Acidisarcina polymorpha: one gene and its partners. The protein of the gene in region 3 binds, or shares a complex with, the protein of the main gene of each other region. Links are inferred from orthologs where the notes say so. Each region holds a gene or a part of one and is shown on either strand. Other genes may lie near its edges. The genes, in order: ACPOL_RS01070, ACPOL_RS23220 and nuoH.

Evidence for each region.
Region 1: the proteins of nuoH (region 3) and ACPOL_RS01070 are in contact, whole or in part, in a crystal structure (PDB 6Y11), measured with the Thermus thermophilus proteins. The link is inferred for Acidisarcina polymorpha from one-to-one orthologs. Residues at the interface, in WP_096411122.1 of Thermus thermophilus: Arg36, Val44, Arg45, Met46, Gly47, Pro48, Asn49, Arg50, Val51, Leu57, Gln58, Ala61, Asp62, Ile64, Lys65, Ile67, Phe68, Lys69, Glu70, Ile72, Val74, Glu223, Ala224, Glu225, His233, Thr234, Glu235, Tyr236, Ser237, Trp241; in WP_096411117.1 of Thermus thermophilus: Arg16, Glu17, Gly18, Leu24, Leu27, Val28, Trp30, Gly31, Arg32, Asn34, Ser35, Trp37, Thr54, Asp55, Ala56, Asp59, Ala61, Arg62, Phe63, Gly64, Glu66, Val67, Phe68, Arg69, Ala70, Ser71, Arg73, Gln74, Ala75, Asp76.
Region 2: the proteins of nuoH (region 3) and ACPOL_RS23220 are in contact, whole or in part, in a cryo-EM structure (PDB 6ZJN), measured with the Thermus thermophilus proteins. The link is inferred for Acidisarcina polymorpha from one-to-one orthologs. Residues at the interface, in WP_096411122.1 of Thermus thermophilus: Arg41, Phe42, Val44, Arg45, Met46, Thr296, Tyr354; in WP_096411123.1 of Thermus thermophilus: Thr2, Leu3, Lys4, Leu6, Ser9, Thr13, Tyr16, Leu17, Val22, Thr23.

The regions. Positions count from the first base shown.
Region 1 is NZ_CP030840.1:228,460-232,279, reverse strand. Bases 268-2,995 are described here. They hold ACPOL_RS01070 (NADH-quinone oxidoreductase subunit B), read left to right. Parts: upstream 268-1,210; coding sequence 1,211-1,780; downstream 1,781-2,995. Other genes in these bases: ACPOL_RS01065 (OmpA family protein), read left to right, coding at 1,994-2,995; ACPOL_RS01080 (P-II family nitrogen regulator), read right to left, coding at 501-839. In the rest of the region: glnD ([protein-PII] uridylyltransferase), read right to left, coding at 1-255; more of ACPOL_RS01065, read left to right, coding at 2,996-3,697. UniProt on the Escherichia coli protein: NDH-1 shuttles electrons from NADH, via FMN and iron-sulfur (Fe-S) centers, to quinones in the respiratory chain. The immediate electron acceptor for the enzyme in this species is ubiquinone.
Region 2 is NZ_CP030840.1:5,458,986-5,463,048, forward strand. What follows is about bases 282-3,252. They hold ACPOL_RS23220 (NuoI/complex I 23 kDa subunit family protein), read left to right. Parts: upstream 282-1,505; coding sequence 1,506-2,000; downstream 2,001-3,252. Other genes in these bases: ACPOL_RS23210 (hypothetical protein), read left to right, coding at 282-513; ACPOL_RS23215 (molybdopterin-dependent oxidoreductase), read right to left, coding at 566-1,216; proB (glutamate 5-kinase), read left to right, coding at 2,125-3,033; ACPOL_RS23230 (glutamate-5-semialdehyde dehydrogenase), read left to right, coding at 3,030-3,252. In the rest of the region: more of ACPOL_RS23210, read left to right, coding at 1-281; more of ACPOL_RS23230, read left to right, coding at 3,253-4,063. UniProt on the Escherichia coli protein: NDH-1 shuttles electrons from NADH, via FMN and iron-sulfur (Fe-S) centers, to quinones in the respiratory chain. The immediate electron acceptor for the enzyme in this species is believed to be ubiquinone.
Region 3 is NZ_CP030840.1:6,229,842-6,233,830, reverse strand. What follows is about bases 1-2,897. They hold nuoH (NADH-quinone oxidoreductase subunit NuoH), read right to left. Parts: upstream 2,026-2,897; coding sequence 976-2,025; downstream 1-975. Other genes in these bases: nuoG (NADH-quinone oxidoreductase subunit NuoG), read right to left, coding at 2,166-2,897; ACPOL_RS26580 (NADH-quinone oxidoreductase subunit J family protein), read right to left, coding at 390-884; nuoK (NADH-quinone oxidoreductase subunit NuoK), read right to left, coding at 83-388; nuoL (NADH-quinone oxidoreductase subunit L), read right to left, coding at 1-86. In the rest of the region: more of nuoG, read right to left, coding at 2,898-3,989. UniProt on the Escherichia coli protein: NDH-1 shuttles electrons from NADH, via FMN and iron-sulfur (Fe-S) centers, to quinones in the respiratory chain. The immediate electron acceptor for the enzyme in this species is believed to be ubiquinone.

The DNA of each region.
Region 1 (3,820 bases), 6.0 Mb from region 3 along the record:
GAGCAAATCGACATCGGAGTAGGGAAACAAATGGCGGCGGCCATAACCGCCAGTAGCAACCACAGCTACGCCAGAACGGTCAACCTCTTTGCCCAGCGCCTGTCTCCACAATGCTTTGAAGAGCGTATCAACTGAAATCGCACGCCGTCGGATGATGGCCGCACCGTCGCCGCTCCGCTCAAAGCTTTGGCGGAGGCTCACGAATTCCTGCTGGTAAGTCTCTCTCAGTTGAGAGAGAAGTGCACCGTCGGTCATGCTAGCGACAATTTCCCCCTGGTATAGCAGTATTCGCAGGCCGGAGAAGCGGTAACTGAGAGAGTTCCGGCAACTCCGCCCGTGGCCGAAGATGATTTGGCCTAACTGGTCAAGGCCGATTTACTTGGGTAAAAAAAGTCTACAGGCAATGCTGCGAATTCAAAGGGACAAAAATCGCCGTCCAGGGGGAAGGACTGAGCTCGGACCCGCGGCCGCTGGCATCCGGGTCCTATTCTGCAGCAGTATCAGAGGGCAGTCTCGCCTCGTTCGTCGTTTCGGATGCGAATGGCTTCATCCACTCGGGTGATGAATATCTTGCCGTCACCGATCTTGCCTGAGCGCGCGGCAGAGAGGATCGCCTGTACGGTTTTCTCGACCATTTCATCCCTGACGACCATCTCCAGCTTGATCTTTGGCAACAGGTCGACGGTGTACTCGCGTCCCCGGTAGAACTCGGTATGACCCTTTTGCCTGCCATGACCGCGAGCCTCAAGGATGGTCATGCCTTCGACGCCGGCCTCGATCAAGGCATCCTTTACTGCATCGAGCTTCGATGGCTGAATGATCGCTTCAATTTTCTGCATAGTTGTTCGCTTTCAACCTGACTGAGCACACGCGATATAAAGTTGATTTCGATGGTCAGAGTATCAGGTTCATCAATCGAGTATGGAGATGCCTCTCACAGGAAGTAGCGCCGGTTGGCGGGAATGCCAACCCTGGAGCGGTCGGGTTGCGGCGGCGGCCGTCATCCCGAAGTGCAGCGAAGCTCAAAATGTTTGAGCTCGACCTCATTGTTTTCTACATCCAAAAGCTGTGCGATTCCATCGGCCTGCATAAGCGGTCCGTGAAGTAGTGCTGTCGCATGGAGCGAAATCTAAGTGCTCCCTTTTGAAAAAAGCAGGCGAAAGTCGCAAAAAACGTCTGGAATGAGTTAGATCGGAGGTATATTGAGAATATGTCACTAGCGACTTCAGATCGATATTTGTTCGGTTCGCTCGAGAGCAGCTCGAAAAATCGCGAGAAGGTGCGAGAAGCCAATTACGGTTATGAGCAACCCGAGGGTGTGTTCATGACATCTCTGGATTTTGCGATCAATTGGGTGCGCAAGAGTTCGGTATGGCCGATGACCTTCGGACTCGCTTGCTGTGCGATCGAGATGATGTCCATGGGAGCTTCGCGATTCGATATTGCGCGATTTGGGGCCGAAGTATTCCGGCCTTCGCCCCGGCAATCGGACCTCATGGTGATAGCGGGCCGGGTGTCACAGAAGATGGCGCCGGTCATACGCCGCCTGTATGACCAGATGCCGGAACCAAAGTGGGTAATATCCATGGGCGCTTGCGCGACGTCTGGCGGCGTGTTCAACAATTATGCTTTGGTTCAGGGTGTGAATCAGGTCATTCCGGTGGATGTGTATGTGCCCGGATGTCCACCCCGCCCGGAACAGTTGATGTATGCAATTACTTTATTGCAAGAGAAGATTCAGCGGGAGCGGGGCAGTACGCGCCGCACATTAAATCTATAGGCGCCCCTGGCGAAGGTTCGAAAGGTTCGAAGTTTTTGAAAAGACCGTGTAGTAACAGCGGCTTAGCGTGTACCATTCATAGTGCTGCAGCCTGAAGTAAGCGCTTCGAGTACGCAACGCGCGGTATTGCAACAAGTTCGGTATGAGTCATTGCGGTCGGCTCATTAGTTTCACCGAGGTCACTTTTCACTAAGGTTTTTGGAGGATAGACGCATGTTTTCTTGTCCCACAGGTTCTCTGAGCCGAATTCTGCTCGTAGCTGGCGCCGTAGGGCTCGGATCATCGAGCTTATACGGACAGAATTCGCCCCCACCGGCCTCTGCCCCACCGGCCGCACCGATATCCAAGATAGATATCTTTCTTGGATATTCTTACCTCGCCCCTCACGGCACAATCACCACCACGCTCGCTGACGGGACGCTCAGCCCCGCGAAGTACTCTTCTGTGGACTATGGAGCGATCGGTAGCGGCAGTTACTTCTTCAACAAGTACGTGGGCGCTCAGGTAGAGATTGGGGTTCATCCGGACGGAAACAACGACGGGGCTTCGACCTATTCCGGCGGTATTATTGCCCGTTATCCCACCGATGAAGGCATCACCCCGTTCGTCCACGCGCTGGCCGGCGGTCTGCGGCTCGGCGGCCCGAACTATGAACCGTTGGCCTCTCACGCTTACACCTGGGGTACGGCTTTGACGGTAGGCGGCGGCCTGGATTATGGGCTGCCATGGTTCGACCATCACCTCGCCTTGCGCTTGTTCCAGGCGGATTATCAGTACTACCATGCCTCCTTCGGCCCCCAACCAGTAACCGGCGGTCGCGCTAACCTGAACAACGCACGCCTGAGCACGGGTGTCGTGGTGAAGTTCGGCAGCATCGTTCCTCCTCCTCCGGTTACCTACAGCTGCTCGGCTAGCCCGGCTTCGGTCTTCCCCGGTGACCCGGTTACGGTCACGGGAAGCGCCCTCAACCTCAATCCCAAGAAGACCGCCACCTACACCTGGTCGGGTTCTGGCGTCAAAGTTACCGGCGATTCGACGACCGGCAATGTCGATACCAGCAGCCTGAGCCCAGGCAGCTATACCGTGACTGGTCACGTCTCCGAGGGTCAGAAGCCAGGACAGTTTGCGGATTGCACGGCAAACTTCACGGTGAAGGATTACGAGCCTCCGACAATCACCTGCTCGGCCAACCCGACCACCATCAAGCCGGGTGATACGGCAACCATCACTTCGCAAGGCGTCAGCCCGCAGAACCGGCCTTTGACCTACAGCTATACTGCATCGGCTGGACAGGTAAGCGGCACTGGAACCACGGCGACCTTAACCACGACTGGCGCTCCTGCCGGTTCGATCACCGTCACTTGCAACGTGGCTGACGATAAGGGTCACACGGCATCCGCAACCACGAGCGTGAATGTGGAAGCGCCACCGCCGCCGCCTGCTCCTAAGACCTCAACTCTCTGCTCGATCACGTTCGGCCGCGACACCAAGCGTCCCGCCCGTGTCGATAACGAAGCCAAGGCCTGCCTCGATCAAGTTGCTCTGAGCGCTCAACAAACGCCAGATGCAAATGTGACTGTGGTTGGCGAAGCTGGACCAGAACCGGCTCCAGCCAAGGGCAAGAGGAAGCACGCTCCCGTCATCGCGAACCTGGCCGCACAGAGGGCCGTCAATACCAAGGATTACCTGGTCAAGGAAAAGGGTATTGATGCCTCCCGCATCTCGGTACGCACTGGAACGCAGAGCGTTGACGAAGTAGAGAACTACCTGGTACCCGCTGGCGCAACATTCGACAGCGACGTATCCGGAACCACAGCCGTTGACGAGTCGACAGTGAAGCCGCAAACGCGGACTCCGCTCGGCGCGAAGAAGGCTGCTCACCATAAGAAAAAGGCCGCTGCTGCTCCAGCACAGTAACCAGGTAGCGACCTGAAACCGAAATGGGCCGACCGATCTTTCGGTCGGCCCATTTTGATTGGCATCCACGCAGTATGCTTGAGAAGGCTTTTGTAGCCGCAAAATCAATTGCAGAACAGCAGG
Region 2 (4,063 bases), 770 kb from region 3 along the record:
GGCTCCGTCGAGGAGCTGCTGAGCGGGACGAGCTTGAAGTACATCGACTGGCAGAAGTTCTACGACTACGACACGCCCGAACTGCTGGCCACCTATGACGACTGCGCGCAGTGCAAGGCGACGACCTTTCTCACTGCTTTCTATATCGACCGCAAGACTAAGCGGTGGGGCGCGCGATGGCGGCGCCAGATTGCCGGCGCGCCTATCTATTCCGCCGACACGGCCGGCGACCACGTCTATGCGCTGTTCATGAACGTCGACCAGCGGGTGGTGCTGGATACCTGGACGTCGTATCCCGAGCAAAAGAAATCGAGCCGGGGCGGCGAATATCTCTTCGAATACCGGATCGACCCGTTGAGCGACCAGGGGACTTCGCGGCCAGTGACCGGGCGGGACGCGCTGCCGGTGAAGCAGCGGCTTTGCAGGGGCGCCGATGTGGTCTTCGGGATTGCTGGCGGGCAGGAGAGCGCGGCTTGCAAGGGATTCGCGGGGACCGGTCAGAGAGCGCGTTGACACTCGACAGGATGGGTCGGATGCGGAGGTCTATGGCTTCAGCTCAAGGCTTTCAGACCGTGGCTTTCAGTTCGATCGAGACGAGATTGCGCACGGACCGGGCGGGGCGCTTGTCTTCTGTAACGACGAGCTTGAACGGGCCGTTCTTGGCATCGAGCGGCTGCCCGTTCATGGAGTCGGCGACGATCACGTCTCCGGGATGGAAGCTTGGGTCGGTCTCTGCCAGCGCCAGCACCGCCCTGTAGCCGTCGGAACCGGTGGCGACGATGTAGTCCGACAGCGCCTTGCCGTGAAGCTTGTCTCCGGTGGGTGCTCCGTACTTGGCGAGCAGGTCGATGAGCGGAACGCCGGAGTAGGTTTCGTCGGTTTTGGTGTGGGCGTTGTGGTAGCTGACGGTTTTGTGAGGAAGATCTTTGAACTCGGCCAAGGTAAGTGCTGTTCTCCGGCCGTCCACCATGACCTGCAACTCTGGGTTAGTAGCGGAGGCGACAACCGGGTTCGTGGCCGTGCGCGGCTGCTGAGCGGAGACCTGGGCCATTCCCAGTAGGAGCGAACAGACGAGACCAGCGGCTGCACCGAACTTGAATCGATGCTTTTCTGTTCCCCGCATGTTCACCGTCACCAAGGCTCCTTCAAAGCCACCGCGCCGCTCCTCGGCCTCGGCCCTCGTCCAAGCGGCTGGCGGACTCCAGCCAGGGGCCATTGCGGCGGTTCCGGTGGAGTCGCACGACGGAGCTTGGCTCGCAGCGAGTTGAGCCAGCGCTTGAGCAGCGGTTCGGGTTCCTGACGGTGGCGGCGGCGGATTTTGGCGGCGACTTCTTTGGATGGGTCGAGAGCCGGGTGCGGCTCGGATTTGGAGGTTGTCCAAAATCTCGGCTCGGAATGTAGGCGTTCGGAGTTGGGGCGCATGGCAACCTCCCAAAACAGCGATACGGCAAAACCGGATGGAGGGTGAATCTGACGAGAGCGCCGGCCTCCAGTATACTGAGCCTATGTCGATTGTGCGCAACATCGCTGGCATTGCCAAGGGCATGAGCATCACGTTCGGAGAAATGCTGAAGCCGACCGAGGTTGAGAACTATCCCGACGGCCCAGGGCCGCTGCGGGGAGCGGTATTTCAGGACCGCTTCCGGGGCGCGCACGTGCTCCAGCGGGATGAAAATGGCCTGGAAAAGTGTGTGGCCTGTTTCCTCTGCGCAGCCGCCTGCCCGTCGAACTGTATCTATATCGAGGCAGCGGAGAATACCGACGAAGTCCGGATCTCGAGCGCCGAGCGTTACGCCAAGGTCTATAACATTGATTACAACCGCTGCATTTTTTGCGGCTACTGCGTCGAGGCCTGCCCGACGGACGCGATCACCCATGGCCACGGCTTCGAGTTAGCCAGCTTGAACGCGACCAATCTGATCATGCGGAAGGAAGATATGCTGGCGACGTCGGTCGCGATGCCGGGAAGCCTGGCGGCACACTCCGACTCGGTCAAGTGAGTTTAGCGGGCTAGATTTCTGACCGAAACGAAGAGGCGCCGACTGGGAGATGCTACCCGATGGCGCCTATTTTCTTGCTTGACCGGAATGTCATCGCCGCACCTTCTGAGGGACAAAGCAGCACATGGCCAACACACTCAACCTGCTGAACGAACGAGAAGCACTCGCTGAGGCTGCGAACGTTAATGCTGCACGCGAACGAGTCGCGTCGGCTCGGCGTATTGTGATCAAGCTGGGAACGAACGTCATCATCCGCGACGACGGCGCGCCGGCTGTGGGCCTGATTCATGCGCTGGTCGAGTCGGCGATCAACCTTCGCCGGGATGGCAAACACGTCATTTTTGTCTCCTCCGGCGCGATCGCGCTAGGGGTGAGGCGCCTGGGTATGGAGTCGTCTCCGACTGAATTGGCGATGAAGCAGGCGTGCGCCGCGGTGGGTCAGAGCCAGTTGATGTCGCTCTACGAGAGCGGCTTTCAGCACTTCGATGTGGCGACTGCGCAAGTTCTGTTGACCGAAGACGACTTCCTCGATCCGGTGCGCTATTCCAACCTGAGGGCGACGCTGGAAACGCTGTTGACGCTGGGGGTTGTGCCGGTGATCAATGAAAACGATACCGTCTCGACCCTTGAATTGGAGCGGCCTGGGGGAAGTCCTATTGGCCGAGACTTCGCTGAGAGCCAACGAATTTTCGGCGACAACGATAAACTTTCCGCATTGGTGATGACCAAGATGGACGCCGATTTGTTGATCCTGCTTTCCGATGTAAGCGGCTTGTATTCGAAGCATCCCAGCGACCCTGAAGCGGAGTTGATCTCCGAGGTGAACGAGATTACTCCGGAACTTATTGCCGCTGCTGGAGCGGCGAATGGCCGCGGTCGAGGAGGCATGCTCACGAAAGTCGAAGCCGCGCGCATGGTGATGGACGCAGGCAAGCTGGCAATCATCGCGAGCGGCCGGACGCCTGGGGTGGTTGAGCGGGTGTGCGCCGGCGAGACGGCAGGCACGGTCTTCTTCAAAGAGGGGTCGAGATGAGCGCGGCGGCCGTAGAACCGGTGAAGGCAGGCGATGTTGCAGAGCTGGCGTTCGCAGCTAAACGAGCGGGGCGCAAGCTGGCTTCTCTTTCCGCTTCCGATAAAGATCAAATACTGTCACGAATTGCCGCATCTCTTGAGCGCCATGTCGCGGAGGTGCTTCGGGCAAACGAAGAAGACGCGGCTGAGGCGCGGGTCGCCGTCGACCGCGGCGAGATGTCAAAAGCTCTGTATCAGCGGCTGTTACTATCTCCGGAAAAGTTGCAAGGCATGATCGACGGTGTCAGAGCGGTTGCCAAGCTGGACGATCCGGCCGGGAAGATGTTGCAGCGGACGCTGCTCGACGACGGGCTGATTCTCGAAAAGGTCAGTGTGCCGCTTGGCCTGCTCGCGATTATCTTTGAGGCCCGTCCCGACGCCATCACTCAAATCAGCGCGCTGGCCATCAAGTCGGGAAATGCGGTTATTCTCAAGGGCGGCAGGGAAGTGGAGCGAACCATGGCCGCGGTGCTTGTGGCGATCCATGAGGCTTTGCGGGGCTCTGGTCTGGTGGATGAGGCGGCGGTGAGCGGCGTCTACGGGCGTGCTCCGGTCGAGGCATTGCTCAAGCTGAGTGGGACCATCGATCTGGTGATTCCGCGCGGGTCGAACGCCTTGGTGCAGCACATTCAGAACAACACCGACATCCCTGTGCTAGGCCATGCCGACGGAGTCTGCCACGTTTACATCGACGCCGCGGCGGATTTGGACATGGCTATTGCGATTGCGGTCGATAGCAAGGTGCAGTATCCGGCGGTCTGCAATGCGGCGGAGACGATTCTCGTTCATCGAGCGATTGCCGAGGCAGCTTTGCCGGCGTTGGCGGATGCTCTTGAAGCCAAACAGGTGAAGATTCGAGGAGACGGGCGCACGCGCGGTTTCCTGTCAGGTCATGCGGTTGACCTAGTTGGGGACGATGAGTGGCACACCGAGTATTCCGACCTGGTTGTGGCCGTTCGCGTAGTCGATGACCTGGATGAGGCTCTTGACCA
Region 3 (3,989 bases):
TTCCGGCCGAGCAGGCCGTTCAGCAAAAATCCCACGAAAGGGAGGATGGGAATCAACCACAGATGCATTGAGGGGACGCCGGTCATAGTTTCATCAGGTCGACCGAGTCGACATTCAAGGTGTTCCGCGTGCGGAAGACGGCGATGATGATGGCCAAACCGACCGCCGCTTCCGCGGCAGCCACCACCATAACAAAGAAGACAAAAATCTGTCCGCTCACCTGATGCCATTGATGGGCAAAGGCAACGAAGGTCAGATTGACCGCATTCAGCATTAACTCGATCGACATGAAGACGGTGATGATGTTGCGCTTGATCAGGAATGCGCCAACCCCGATCGAGAACAGGATCGCACTCAGCACCAGGTAGTAGGCAATCGGCACCGCCATGCTAGTTTTCCCTCCGCGCCAGGGCGACCGCGCCCAGGATTGCGACCAGGATGAGCACCGAGGTGACTTCAAAAGGGAGCAGGAGATCGCGAAACAGCACCGTGCTCAGGTCCGAGGTGGTTACCAGATAATCACCGAGCCGCGCGTTGCTCAGATGGCCGCGCTGCGAGAGAAAGACAAACGATAGCAAGCAGACCAGGACCGCGACCCCGGGGATGCCGACGATATATGCCGCCTTGCTGCCATGGGTGCGCTCTTCCTTTCCGGCGTTCAGAAGCATGATCACGAAGGTGAACAACACCATGATCGCGCCGGAGTAGACGATCACCTGAGCGGCAGCCAAAAACTCGGCGCCTAACAATAGGTACAACACCGCCAGCGAACTCATCACCACGATCAGCGAGAGCGCGCTATTGATGGGGTGGCGCTGCAGAAGCAGGTTGAGAGCGCCTGCCACGCAGAGTCCGCCGAAGATGAAGAACAAGACTAGATACATGCTTGTGTCAACTCGTCCGTGCTGCTAAGTGGGTCTGCGTAAGTCCTTCAGGAATCGAACCCGAAAGGCGATTGTAAATCAAAACGCTGTCCTAACTACCGCGCAGCGCCAGCCAGAGACTAGTGGCCACAATGTTGAGGATCGCGAGAGGCATCAAGAACTTCCAGCCGAAGCCCATCAACTGGTCGTAGCGGAAGCGAGGCAGCGTACCCCGGACCCAGATGTAGAGAAAAAGGAAGCAAACCACCTTGAAGACAAACCAGAAGACCGGCACGATGGCCGCGACGACCGGCCCCCCGATTGCGGGCAGCAGGTTGCCAAACGGGCTCGTCCAGCCACCAAAGAAGAGCAGCGTCGCCACGCAGCCGACGGTGATCATGTTGGCGTACTCGGCCATGAAGAACATGGCGAACTTCATCGAGCTGTATTCGGTGTGATACCCCGCAGTCAACTCGCTCTCCGCCTCCGGCAGATCGAAGGGCGAACGGTTAGTCTCGGCATAGGCCGCCATCAGATAGATGAAGAAGGCCACGAACTGAAAGCCGCCAAAGACATTCCAGGAAAGAAGTCCGTGGGTCGCCTGCACATCGACGATATCGCGCAGCCGCAGCGATCCGGTGCGCAAGACGACGCCAACTAGCGACAGCCCTAAAGCCAGTTCGTAGCTGATTAACTGCGCGCTCGCCCTCAGTGCACCGAGCAGCGAATACTTGTTGTTCGAAGCCCAACCAGACAGCGCGATGCCGTACACGCCAATCGAGGTCACGCCCAGGATCACCAGCAGCCCAATGTTCACATCGGCGATTTGGAAGAGGTCCACTCCCTTGAACAGGGTGCTTGCTCCGAATGGCACGACCGAAATCGAAAGCAGGGCGCAGGCCAGTGCGATGACCGGCGCGGCAAGGTAAAGCGGCCGGTAGACGCCAGTAGGCATTAGATCTTCTTTGAGAAATAACTTGGCGCCGTCAGCGAGTGGCTGCAGCAGGCCGAATGGCCCTACCCGGCTGGGTCCCCACCGGTTCTGGATGCGGCCGACCACCTTCCGTTCGAGCAGCACCGTATAGGCCACCGCTGTCAGCAGGATGACCAGCACGACTAACACCTTCAGAATGCTCAGGACCACAAATAGAAGAATATTCACTCGGCCTTCCCAAAAGTGTTCAAGTTCTCAAACGGTCTTGATACTGCGCTTTTCGCCGGTTACAAAGCAGGCCCAGGGACCTTCTCTCAAAAGGCTTAGAGTCCGTGGATCCCGTCCGAGGGCCCAGATCCTTGCCAGCGTTAGTCAGCCGCCTCGGCAACCTGAGGCCTGGTATGCGATTCCACCACCGCGCCTAACATGTTGCTGTAGCGTCCAAGCGTCCCCGACGTGAATAGTGTATCGCGTGAAGGCAGAACGAGATCCCGGCGTTCCGTGGCGCTCGCACCCGCATTCTCAATCTGGACCAGAGGCGCGTCAGAATGGGTCGCATTGCCCGCCAGCAGCTCCAACCGGGAGGTCGCATAAGCCGGCACCAGCCGTTGAATCTCATCGAGGATGGCGAATGGATCAAAGGGGCTCAGCTTCGGTTCAAGATGGTTCGCCGCCAGCCAGACAGAATGCCGATCGGCCTCGCCCGACTGTGCTCCGCGCGATTGACCCATATCGGCGCGAACCCCGCTCCCAAAAGGAACCAGGGACCGCGGATTGACTCCCGCCCGGTCCGCCAGCCGGACGATCAACTCAAAGTCGGTGCGCACACCCGCCCGGTCCGCCGCCTTCTTCACCAACTGCAGGTCGCCATAGGTGTTGGTCACCGTGCCGGATTTTTCATAGAGGTTCGCGACCGGCAAGACCACGTCGGCCAACAACGCCGTCTCGGTCAGGAACATGTCCTGCACGATCAGAAAAGTGTTCTTGAGCGCCGCCGCATCCACCCCGTACCGAGAAACCGGATTCGACCCGACAACATAGAGGGCCGCCAGTTCTCCGCGACCAGCGGCATCGAACATCTCAACCAGGTCCATGCCCGGAGCCGCTAAAAGTCCCGATCCAGAACTCCTGTACTCCTCGGTAAACGGGCCGCCCGCCTCGACCGGAACATAGCCGGGCAGAAAGTCCGGCAGCAGCCCCATGTCTGCCGCGCCACGCGAGTTGACGTAGTCGCCGAGACACGCAAACTTCACGTTGGGCAAGCCAAGGCCGAACTTGACCAATGCCTCAATGTCCCGTCCGCGGAACTCCGAGCCAAAGACGATCAGCAGCTCTTTCTCGCCGCGCAGACCCTCGCGGAAGGCCTTCGCCGAGTCGTCTTCTGCAATCGCGCCGTCATCGCCACCCAGAAAGTTGATCGCCGCCGCATAGCCATCGGCCGGTACTTCGAGGAATCCCTTCGCCTGCCTGCGTAGCTTGATCTCTTCGTGGTTGACGAGATAAATCCGGGCGCGGTTATGGCGAACATTCTCGCGCAAACTCCACGCCAGCATCGGGTGCTGTTCTGTCGGATCGTTGCCGATCACCAGGATCGCCGGCGCCTTTCCGACATCGGCCAGCGAAGCCGCCAGTCCGGCATTCGTGCCCAGAGCCTTGGCAAAGCCCGCGTAGTCGGCCGTCCGGTGGTGATCGATGTTGTTGGTGCCGAGCACCGTCCGCGCGAACTTCTGCAGCAGGTAATTCTCTTCATTCGTCGTCCGGTTCGAACCGATGACGCCGATTGCTTGACCGCCGCGAGTGTCGCGCACCTCGCGCAGTTTCTTGCCCGCGTAATCGAGCGCCGACTCCCAGCTGACCTCGGCAAACTTGCCATCCGGCTGACGAACCAGCGGCTTCGTCAAGCGGTCTTTGTGGTTGGCAAAATCGAAGGCGTAGCGCCCCTTGATGCACAGGAAGTCGCCGTTGATCCCACTCTTGTCGCGGTTGTCGCCGCGGACAATCTCCATGCCTTCATCCGCCCGGCGCACGCCGAGGGTCGTCTTGCAGCCATCGCCGCAGTGGGTGCAGACGGTGGCCACGTGGTTCATCTCCCACGGCCGCGTCTTGTAGCGATAGGTGCCCGAGGTCAGGGCGCCCACCGGGCAGATGTCGATGCACATGCCGCATTCTTCACATTCCAGATGGTCGCCGCC